One region of the Sporanaerobacter acetigenes DSM 13106 genome, then DNA from elsewhere that is predicted to be linked to it. Evidence: riboswitches for the same ligand, from Rfam matches in the RefSeq annotation. Region 1 holds a riboswitch; the other holds the start of a gene.

Region 1 (5,489 bases):
ATATAAATAAAGCAGTAGAATTCAATCTACTGCTTTTCATATGTTTTGTAAACTGCATCTATTAAGTTTGCTTTAAAACTTCCACTCCCTCCCCCAAAACTTTTAGTTTTTTCATATGCTATTTCTCCTGCTCTATTTAAAGAATAAATGCCTGCCACTGCTGCATTCAGCACATTATCTGTCACACTTGAAAATACTCCAACTAAAGCAGTTCCCATACAGCCAGTTCCTGTTATACTTCTTAGCATCTCATGTCCATTGTATAAGTATATAGTTTCATCTAGTGAACTTATTACATCAACTTTTCCCGTTACGGCTACTACAGAATTGGTTTTCTTAGATAGATCTTGAGATATTTCTGCCATAAATTCTATACTATCATTATCTTCAGAGTCTACTCCTTTGAAATTTGCCCTGAGACCATACAATATCTTTATTTCTGCTTGATTTCCTTTTATAATGGCTATATGAACATTTTCAAGGATTTCTCTTACAATATTTTGTCTTAATTTTGATATTCCCACTCCCACTGGATCTAATACAACAGGGATATTTAAGCTATTTGCTTTTTTCCCAGCCAATATCATTGATCTAGCTACATCTTTTTCTATAGTACCAATGTTTAGTACCAATGCTTTAGCCTTAGAAACCACCTCTTCTACTTCTCTAGAATCCATTGCCATAATAGGAGAGGCGCCCATGGCTAAAACTATATTGGCACAATCATTACTTGTGACACTATTGCTAATAAGATGAACTAAAGGCTTTTCTTGTTTTATTTTATTTGACAGCTCTCCAATAGTATCAATATCCATTTTATTTCTCCTCATTTGCTCTTGCTTGAGTTTTTGTATATTTATCTAGAACCTTTATCAAAACAACAGCTATTATACTTCCACCAACACTGCTTAATATAAAGGGATATACAAAAAAGAAAGTAGCTACTTCTTTGCCCATAAAATATTTTGCTACTGGAAATGCCATCATTCCTCCAATAACTCCTGTACCAAATACTTCTCCTATAGAAGCCTTATAGACATTTTGAGTATATTTATATATCATTCCTGCCAATAGTGCGCCTATCATACTCCCAGGAAAAGCTAAAAGACTTCCTGTTCCCAATATATTTCTCAATAAAGATATTGAAAAAGCTATCATCACACTATATGCAGGTCCTAAAATAGTAGCTGCTAATACATTTATAGCATGTTGTATTGGAAAACATTTTGATACTCCAACAGGAATATATATTATATTTCCAAGTACAACTCCTATAGCTACAAACATTGCAGCCATAGTCAATTTTTTAGTTTTCTTCATCTCCATACAAAAGCCCCCTATAAAATTAATCATCACTTCTCAAAATATTTATATCTTTTCCTTCCATTATCCTGTTCATATTTCTAACTGAACACATCTTTCCACACATAGTACAACTATCTTTAAATTCTGGAGTAGATTCTTTTCTGTACTTTCTTGGCCTTTCATCATCTATTGCTAATTCAAACATCTCTTCCCAATCCAATTTTCTTCTTGCATGACTCATCTTTAAATCCCATTCTCTTGCATTGGAAATACCCTTCCCTATATCTCCTGAATGAGCAGCTATCTTTGTAGCAATGATTCCTTCCTTCATATCTTCTAAATCTGGAAGTCTCAAGTGTTCAGCTGGAGTTACATAACACAAGAAATCCGCTCCAGCACTTGCAGCTATTGCTCCTCCAATAGCACTAGTAATATGGTCATATCCTGGTGCTATATCTGTAACTATTGGTCCCAACACATAAAATGGAGCTCCATAGCACAATTTCTTTTCCAATAAAACATTAGCCTCTATTTCATTTATAGCTATATGTCCTGGACCTTCTATCATAACTTGTACATTTCTTTCCCAAGCCCTTTTAGTTAATTCTCCAAGTACAATAAGTTCTTCTATCTGTGAGGAATCAGTTCCATCTTCTATACTTCCTGGTCTTAAAGAATCTCCCAAACTCAATGTCAAATCATACTCTTCACATATATCTAAAAGTTCATCAAAATATTCGTAAAAAGGATTTTCCTTGTCATTTAGTTCCATCCATGCATAAAGCAATGAACCTCCTCTAGATACTATGTTTGTGACTCTTTTGTTTTCCTTGAAAACTTCAGCAGTTTTTCTATTTATGCCTGCATGAACTGTGACAAAATCCACCCCATCTTCAGCATGTTTTCTAGCTACATCTAAAAACTCTTTAGATGTTATATCTTTTAGTTCCTTGTCATAAAATCCAACTGCATCATATACAGGCACAGTACCTATAATAGCTGGAGAAAAATCAATCAATCTTCTTCTAAACTCTTCAGTCTTTCCAAAGGAACTCAAGTCCATTATAGCTTCTGCATTCATATCAATTGCTACTTTTACCTTTTCAAGTTCCTTATCTACATTTGGACAATCCCTGGAAATACCCAAATTGACATTTATTTTAGTCTTAAGACCCTCTCCTATTCCTTCTGGATTTAAAGATTTGTGATTTTTATTGGCTGGTATAACTATTTTGCCTCTAGCTATGCCTTTTCTCAAAAGCTCGACATCCATATTCTCTTTTTTAGCTACTATCTTCATTTCTTCTGTGATGATACCTTTTTTTGCAGCATCCATTTGTGTTGTATAATTCATTTAAAATTCCCCCTCATTCAATATTTTTTTTATAGATAAAACTATTTCATTCATATTTAAAGAACCAACTAACTCTGATATCATTGCAAAGCACTTTCCTCCATGAATTTTTGCATCTAATATGTTTTCTTTTTTTATTCCTCCAATAGCTACATAGGGAATATTTATGTTTTCTGAAACCCATTTTAAATACTTAAGTCCTTCCGATTTCTCTACATTTTCCTTTGTAGAAGTATCAAATATTGGTCCAACTCCTATATAGTCTGCGCCTTTTTCCACTGCTTCTATAGCTTGTTCTTTGTTGTGAGTTGAAACACCTACAATCATATTTGGAGCAATCTTCTTTATTTCTTCAATAGGTATATCATCCTGCCCCACATGTATGCCATCAGCTTGAACTAGCATAGCTATATCCATATCATCATTTACAACAAAAGTAACATTTGCTTTTTTTGTCATTTCTCGTATAATTTTGCACTCTTCATATTTCTCTTTTTTTGATTTGTCCTTTTCTCTATATTGAATAATCTTTATGCCTGATTCAATCATTTCTCTTACTACTTCAATATTGGTCCTTCCTTTTGAAAATTTTTCTCCTGTGATACCATAGATGCATGTATCAGGCAATGTACTAGAAAAAATACGTTTTTCCAAACCATATACTCTAAATCTAATTTGTTCATATATCTTTGATTCTTCATAATGCCCTAAAATTTTCAAACATTCTTCAATACTTCTAATTCCTTCTTCTGCTCTTTTGAAATTTGATATAAGTAAAGTTTCAATATCATTCTTTTCGTCCAATGTACTCTTTTGAGATATTTGAAATCCTATGTCTGTATTTGAACTTCTATTTCTTAAAAGTTCAGAATTTTTAAAACTTTTCCTGACCAAATGACGAATATCTCTAAGTTCTTTGGAAATTTCTCTATTTTCAAATACAAATCTTTCTATGTCTTCTATGACTCTAATTCCTTCTGAAACCCTGTTTATATTTGCATCAATTATCCTATATACTTCCATCTTCAACTCTCCTTTCAAAAAATAAAAAAACTGTACGCCAACAGATACATACAGTTTTTATTCAAAATAAGCATAAAAAAACATATCCCTCCGTTGGAATTACCCAAATCAGGTTCATAGGGTCAGGAATAACATTCCAATCTCAGCCTATCAATATAAGCACCCCTTGATTGATTATTCAATTTTTATTTATATCTTCATCATATCACTTAACGATTAATATGTAAAATACATTTTAACAATATTGCAACTATATTTATTTTTTAAATATAAAATGAACATTTTGTAGGATATAATACTCTTATATATAGGCAGGTGAGAAAATGGAAACAGAATTGTTAATTAAAAAAGCAAAAAAAGGGAATAAAGAAGCCCTGTTGCAGCTTGTTATGGCACATGAAGCCGATTATTATAAATTAGCTTATGTTTATATGAAAAACAAAGATGATGCATTAGATGCTATGCAAGACATGATTGTCATACTGTATGAAAACATGTCAAAACTAAAAAAAGAAGAAGCCTTCTATAGTTGGAGTAAAACCATACTGGTCAATTTATGTAAAAACAAATTAAAAAAAGATAACAAACTAATCCCTTTAGATGAAATAAAAACCGAAGCCCAATATGAAACCTATGACAAATCTGAAAATCAAATAGTATTAGAAAAACATCTCTCTAAATTAAGTGAAAAACAACAAGAGGCAATAAAGCTTAAATATTTTCTTGATTTAGATTATAAAACTATATCTGAAATACTTAAAATTCCTATAGGAACTGTCAAATCAAGAATTAGCATTGGAATAGAAAATTTGAGAGAATCCATTGGAGGTGATTCGATTGAATGAGGTTGAAAAACTTTTGTATGAAGGTAAAAAAGAAATAGATAGTTTGGAAATACCTATAGATATAGAATCAACACTACGTTCTGCTTTAGAAAGTACCCCAAATAAAAAGAAAAAAAATATTAAAGGTAAAGTCGCTGCCTTGATATTGGCAGTTTTGCTTTTAGGATATAATATGGACACATTGGCCTTTTATGGCAAGAAGTTGGTTGGATATGAAAATGTAATGAATGGTACCCTTAAAGAACTAAATCAATTGGGAAAAGGGCAAACAATAGACAAATCTCATACTTTTTCTAATGGTGTAAAATTTACTTTAGATGCCATAATGCTTGACAATAACACTATGGTAATGTTTTATACTTTATATTCTCCTGATGAAAATGTAATGGATGTTGATTCAAATACACATATTAGCATAACTAATATGCAGGACAAATTATTTACTTATGGTGGTTCTGGAGATGCAAATAAAAACAATACAGAGATGAAATGGGTTATTTCAACTCATGAAGCTCCTAAACTCTCTGAGAAAACTATGAAAGTAAATTTAAGCTACATCCATGAAAACGGAGATATAGAATATGGAGACATTAAATTTAAAATAGATAGAAATCAAGCTGTAGGAAAAAGCTTAAAAATATCATTAAATAAAAAAATTAAATTAGATCAAAGACAAATAAAAGTGAAATCTTTAATAGCCTCACCTACTACTACAATAGTTAAAGGACAAATCCAAAATATCATAGAATTAGGTTTAGATCATATAAATAAAAATAGAATTATGCCAAATGATATTGAAATGGCATTGATAGTTGATGGGAAAGAAATTGCATGGGAAGGCTCTGGAATATCTACAAATATGAAAGGAATTAACTTTGATGTCAGATTTGAGGCTATACCAACAGATACTAAAAATTTGCAATTAAAACTTATATCTTTTTCTGGAGAATATGATGTACATG
Region 2 (5,489 bases), on a different contig from region 1:
ATTTTTATGATACTTATGGCAAACAATAAAATCAGGAGGAATATATGCTAGAAGGAACTATAGTTAAAGGTATTGGTGGCTTTTATTATGTAAAAACTTTAGATGGTATATATGAATGTAGAGCAAGGGGAGTTTTTAGAGAGAAAAATATTACTCCCCTTGTTGGGGATAAAGTTATAATCAGAGAAAAAACTACAGATAAAACAGGTTATGTAGAGGAAATATTGGAAAGAAAAACACAACTTCATAGGCCACCAGTTTCGAATGTAACTCAAGCTGTAATTGTTATGAGTATAAAAAATCCAAATCCAAATTTATGGTTACTGGACAGGTTTTTGCTATTGGCGGAGAAAGAAAATTTATATATAACAATTGTGTTTAATAAAATTGATTTGGAAGAGGACTTAAAGACCAATATTTTTATTGACACATATGCTAAAGCAGGATATAGAGTAATAACTACAAGTTGCAAAAAATCTATTGGAGTTGAAGAACTGAAGAGTATTCTTAAGGATAATATAACAGTTTTTGCGGGACCTTCAGGTGTGGGAAAGTCTTCTTTGATAAATAAAATTCAGCCAGGATTAGAATTGAAAACTGGTGAAATAAGTGATAAAACTAAAAGAGGTAAACATACTACTAGACATGTAGAACTTATGGAATTAGATATTGGAGGATACATATTAGATACTCCTGGATTTAGTTCTCTAAATATTGATTTTATTCAAAATGTAGAAGATGTGCAGTACTATTTTAAAGAAATTAAAAAATATAGCCATATGTGTAGATTTAATAGTTGTTTACACATAAATGAACCAGAATGTGAAGTAAAAAGGCAAGTAGAAGAAGAAAATATAGGAAAAACTAGATATGAGAATTATTTGAGCTTTGTAGATGAGATAAAAAGTATTAGGAGGTACTGATATGGCAAAAATTTCACCGTCTATTTTATCAGCGGATTTCAGCAATTTAAAAGAAGAAATAGGAAAAGTTGAAGAAGGAGGAGCAGATTTTATTCATCTAGATGTTATGGATGGTATTTTTGTTCCAAACATTACTTTTGGACCACCAGTTATCAAAAAAATTAAAGCTGTCACAGAAGTTCCTTTTGATGTACATTTGATGATCGATAGACCAGAAAGGTATATTGAAGATTTTATAGTAGCTGGTGCAGATATTATCACTGTTCATGCAGAGTCTACTACACATTTACATAGAACTATTCAGTATATAAAAAGTTATGACAAAAAAGTGGGCGTGGCATTGAATCCTTCTACTTCACTTGAAAGTATCGAATATGTTCTTGAGGACATTGATATGGTATTGATAATGACAGTAAATCCAGGTTTTGGTGGACAATCCTTTATACCAGCAATGAAAAGAAAAATACAAAGATTAAGAAAAACAATAGATGACAACAATTTAGATATTAAAATAGAAGTAGATGGAGGAGTTAAATTAGACAACGCAAAGGAAATCATAGATTTAGGTGTGGATATATTAGTTGTTGGTTCAGGAATCTATGGTGCGGAAGATGTTGTTCAACGAACAAAGATGTTTAAGAATATTTAATGTACATTTTTGGCTATTTGTGATACAATTAATTTGAATTTAATTTAATATGTAACACTGGGGGAGCCTTTTGGCTGAGAGGGAACTAAAATTCCGACCCTTGAACCTGAACTAGGTAATACTAGCGGAGGGAAGTGATTTGTCAGTTTGTATACAAACCCATTACCTTACTTCAGGTGATGGGTTTAATTTTTAAATTAATTATATTTATAGGAGGATGAGGAAAATGGAAAAGAAGTGGAATGTAAAAATGCTTGCTGAAGGAGGCATAATGATTGCATTAGCAACATTATTGAGTTATGTCCGAGTATTTAAAATGCCTCAAGGAGGTTCAGTGACAGCAGGGAGTATGATTCCAATTATGATTTTTGCTATGAGATGGGGAGTAGGACCTGGTATACTTGTAGGAAGTTTATATGGAGTGTTGCAATGCATTCTTGATCCACAAGTATATTATCCTATACAGTTTTTTTTAGACTATCCAATTGCTTTTGGATTTTTAGGACTTGCTGGTATTGCTAAATTGGATAATAAGAGTATGCATAAGCAAAGTTATCTTCTAACAATTTTGGGGGTATTATTATCTATAAGTGGTAGATTTGTTTCACATTTACTTTCAGGTGTTATATTTTTTGCTGAATATGCCGGAGAACAAAACCCTTGGGTTTATTCAGCTATATATAATGGAAGTTACTTGTTGCCAGAGTTTATTATTTCTACTATAATACTTATATTACTATGGAAACCTCTAAGTAATATAAAAAAATAAATGGAATTGGAAGGATTTTCATGAAAGGACTTATTGTTTCGAATGGTGAAATTTCAAATCTAAATTTGTTAAAATCTATTGCTAAAAGTGTAGATATGATTGTATGTGCCGATGGAGGTGCAAATCATATTGCTAAAATTGGTTTTATACCAGATTTGGTAGTTGGCGATTTGGATTCTATAAATGATGACACTTTAAATATTATAAATACTGAAAATGTTCCTATCCTGAAATATAGTACTCATAAAGACTATACAGATACGGAATTAGCAATTGAATATTTAATAGATAAAGGAATGGATGAAATTATCTTTATGGGCGTTACTGGCTCAAGAATTGATCATACATTGGCTAATCTATACTTATTAAATAAGCTACTTAAAAGAGATATAAGAGGAATAATAGTTGATGATAAAAACACAATTTATATAACTAATAGTGTTTTAGAATTAAAAAGGAAAGAAGGAACTTTCGTTTCTGTAATTCCTATTAGTTCTAATGGAGCCAAAGTGACTTTAAAAGGGTTTTTGTATGAAACAAATGAAGTTTTATTTGAATTTTCCTCTACTTTGGGTGTCAGCAATCAGATTGTCAAAGAAAAAGGAATTATAGAAGTTTTAAACGGCACTTGCCTCGTTATTGTATCTAAAGATTAAGCCCCTAAAAGGGGCTTTTTTCGTAACAATCTTTTTTGGAACTAACTATTAATCAAAGAATAATATGTAGTATAAGTTATTTATGAGGTGGTGTTTATGAAGAAATTTTGGAAAAGACATTTTCGCAAGTATTCAAATAAAAAAATATTAGGAATAATTTTGGTGCTTATTGGGATCTTAATTATAGCAAAAGTTATTCCAATGAGTTTTTGGTTGTTTTTAATTGGCTTTGTAATAATGATTTTTGGAATATATCTTATAAAATGTGGATAAAAAAAGGCTTCCTTTGCGTGACATTGGAAGCCCTCTTTTTTAAAGTGCTCTAGTAACATTTCCAGATCTAAGGCATCTTGTACAAACATAAATTCTCTTTGGAGAACCATCTACAATAGCTTTAACTCTTCTAACATTAGGAGCCCAAGTTCTGTTGTTTTTCTTATTTGAGAAAGTCACTTGATTTCCATAGACTTTTCCTTTTCCACATATTTCACAATATTTAGCCATATAAAACACCTCCTTAAATGACTGTTGCAAATATTATTTTAAACAGTACATATATTTACATAAGATAACACAATATATTTTAACACAATAGGTGAGATTATTGCAATATAGATTTAAATATAAAAACTTAAATTGGCAATAGTTGAACTATTTAATACAATAAGGTAAAATATAAACATGAGCAAATAAAAATTAAGGAGGAGATTTATATGCCAGGTAAATTCACAACTAATCTTGGTTCTGTTAGTATAGATGATAATGTTATAGCAACTATTGCAGGACTTTCAGCTATGGAATGTTATGGTATTGTGGGAATGGCTAGTAAAAATGCAACTGATGGTTTTTTTGAAATGGTAAAATGGGAAAATTTATCAAAAGGTGTAAAAATAATTTCACAAGAAAATGAGGTTAATATTGATTTACATGTGATACTCCAATATGGAGTAAAAATTTCAGTGGTTGCAGGAAATATAATTGAAAAAGTAAAATACAATGTAGAAAATTTAACCGGATTAAAAGTGGGTAATATAAATGTATATGTACAAGGAATCAATGTTCAAAAGTAGTATAGGGAGGTAAAAGATTTGAAAATTCAGTTTGTAGATGGTATTTTACTTAAAAAAGCATTTATTGGAGCAGCTAATTTTTTGGAACAAAGCAAAGAGGAAGTCAATGCGTTAAATGTATTTCCTGTACCAGATGGAGATACTGGAACAAATATGTCTTTAACTTTTCAATCAGCTATGAAGGAAATATTGAATTTAAATGAATATAGTGTTGAAAAGGTAGCGATGGCAGCTAGTAACGGTTCTCTTATGGGTGCGAGGGGAAATTCTGGTGTTATATTATCTCAGCTTTTTAGAGGACTAGCTAATGGACTGAAAGGCAAAGAAAAAGCAGATGCAAAAGAATTAGCCAAAGCTTTTAAACTTGCTTCTGATACTGCATATAAAGCTGTAATGAAACCTACTGAAGGGACTATACTTACAGTTGCTAGAGAGTGCGCTGAAGCCGCAATTACTTTGTCTAAGAATGAAAAAGACATTGTTATTTTTTTAGATAAGGTAATTCAACAAGGCAATATTGCCCTCAATAAAACCCCTGATATGTTGCCAGTACTTAAAGAAGCTGGTGTAGTTGATGCAGGTGGAAAGGGATTGATGGTAATACTTGCTGGTGCTTTTAAAGCCTTGACCACCAATGGAGAAATAAAATATGAAACTGTAGCAAGCAAAAAATCTGAAGACACACATTTTAAAAAGGAACTATCTACTGGTGAAATAAAATTTGGTTATTGTACTGAATTTATTGTCAAAAATACTAAGGAAGATGTAGAAAATTTCAAACAAGAACTTTCAAAATATGGTGACTCTCTTTTGGTTGTAGGAGGAAATGATCTTATTAAAGTTCATGTTCATACCAATAATCCTGGACTAGTATTAGAGAAAGGATTATCCATAGGAGAGTTACACGACATAAAAATTGATAATATGAGAGTTCAGCACAGGAATTTGCTAGTTGAGGAAGATTGTGATTGTATTGACAACAAGGTGATAAATTTAAATGAAAAAAAAGAAAAAAAGAAGTATAGTTTTATCACTGTAGCTATGGGAGATGGAATTGCTAGTGTATTTAAGGATTTAAATGTGGACTTTATAATACCTGGTGGTCAAACTATGAACCCTAGTACTGAAGATATACTAAATGGAATAAAAGAAGTTGAAGGAGAAGATATAATTATACTTCCTAACAATGGGAATATAGTATTGGCAGCAGAACAAGCTCAAAAGATGAGTGAAAGAAAAGTTCATGTATTTCCAACTAAAAGTATTCCAGAAGGCATATCTGCACTACTTGCTTTTAATGCAGAAGTTAATGTTGAAGAAAATCTAGATAATATGAAATCAGCAGTACAGAATGTAAAAACAGGGCAAGTAACTTATGCTGTTAGAAATACTGAGATAAATGGAACAAAAATCAGTAAAGAT

What was found. A riboswitch is a leader RNA that binds a small molecule or an ion and turns the genes downstream of it on or off. The one in region 1 is predicted to bind thiamine pyrophosphate.
Region 2: another riboswitch for thiamine pyrophosphate. It lies ahead of thiT (energy-coupled thiamine transporter ThiT); the one in region 1 lies ahead of thiE (thiamine phosphate synthase).

The regions. Positions count from the first base shown of each region.
Region 1 covers NZ_FQXR01000005.1:107,982-113,470, reverse strand. Annotated here, with positions in the region: gene thiM (hydroxyethylthiazole kinase) at 27-815, opposite strand; gene thiW (energy coupling factor transporter S component ThiW) at 817-1,326, opposite strand; gene thiC (phosphomethylpyrimidine synthase ThiC) at 1,346-2,659, opposite strand; gene thiE (thiamine phosphate synthase) at 2,660-3,682, opposite strand; TPP riboswitch at 3,749-3,859, opposite strand; gene BUA21_RS06095 (RNA polymerase sigma factor) at 4,006-4,527, shown strand; gene BUA21_RS06090 (DUF4179 domain-containing protein) at 4,520-5,489, shown strand, end outside.
Region 2 covers NZ_FQXR01000008.1:64,416-69,904, forward strand. Annotated here, with positions in the region: gene pknB (Stk1 family PASTA domain-containing Ser/Thr kinase) at 1-29, shown strand, start outside; gene rsgA (ribosome small subunit-dependent GTPase A) at 45-923, shown strand; gene rpe (ribulose-phosphate 3-epimerase) at 925-1,572, shown strand; TPP riboswitch at 1,622-1,722, shown strand; gene thiT (energy-coupled thiamine transporter ThiT) at 1,799-2,341, shown strand; gene BUA21_RS09215 (thiamine diphosphokinase) at 2,362-2,997, shown strand; gene rpmB (50S ribosomal protein L28) at 3,310-3,501, opposite strand; gene BUA21_RS09225 (Asp23/Gls24 family envelope stress response protein) at 3,711-4,067, shown strand; gene BUA21_RS09230 (DAK2 domain-containing protein) at 4,086-5,489, shown strand, end outside.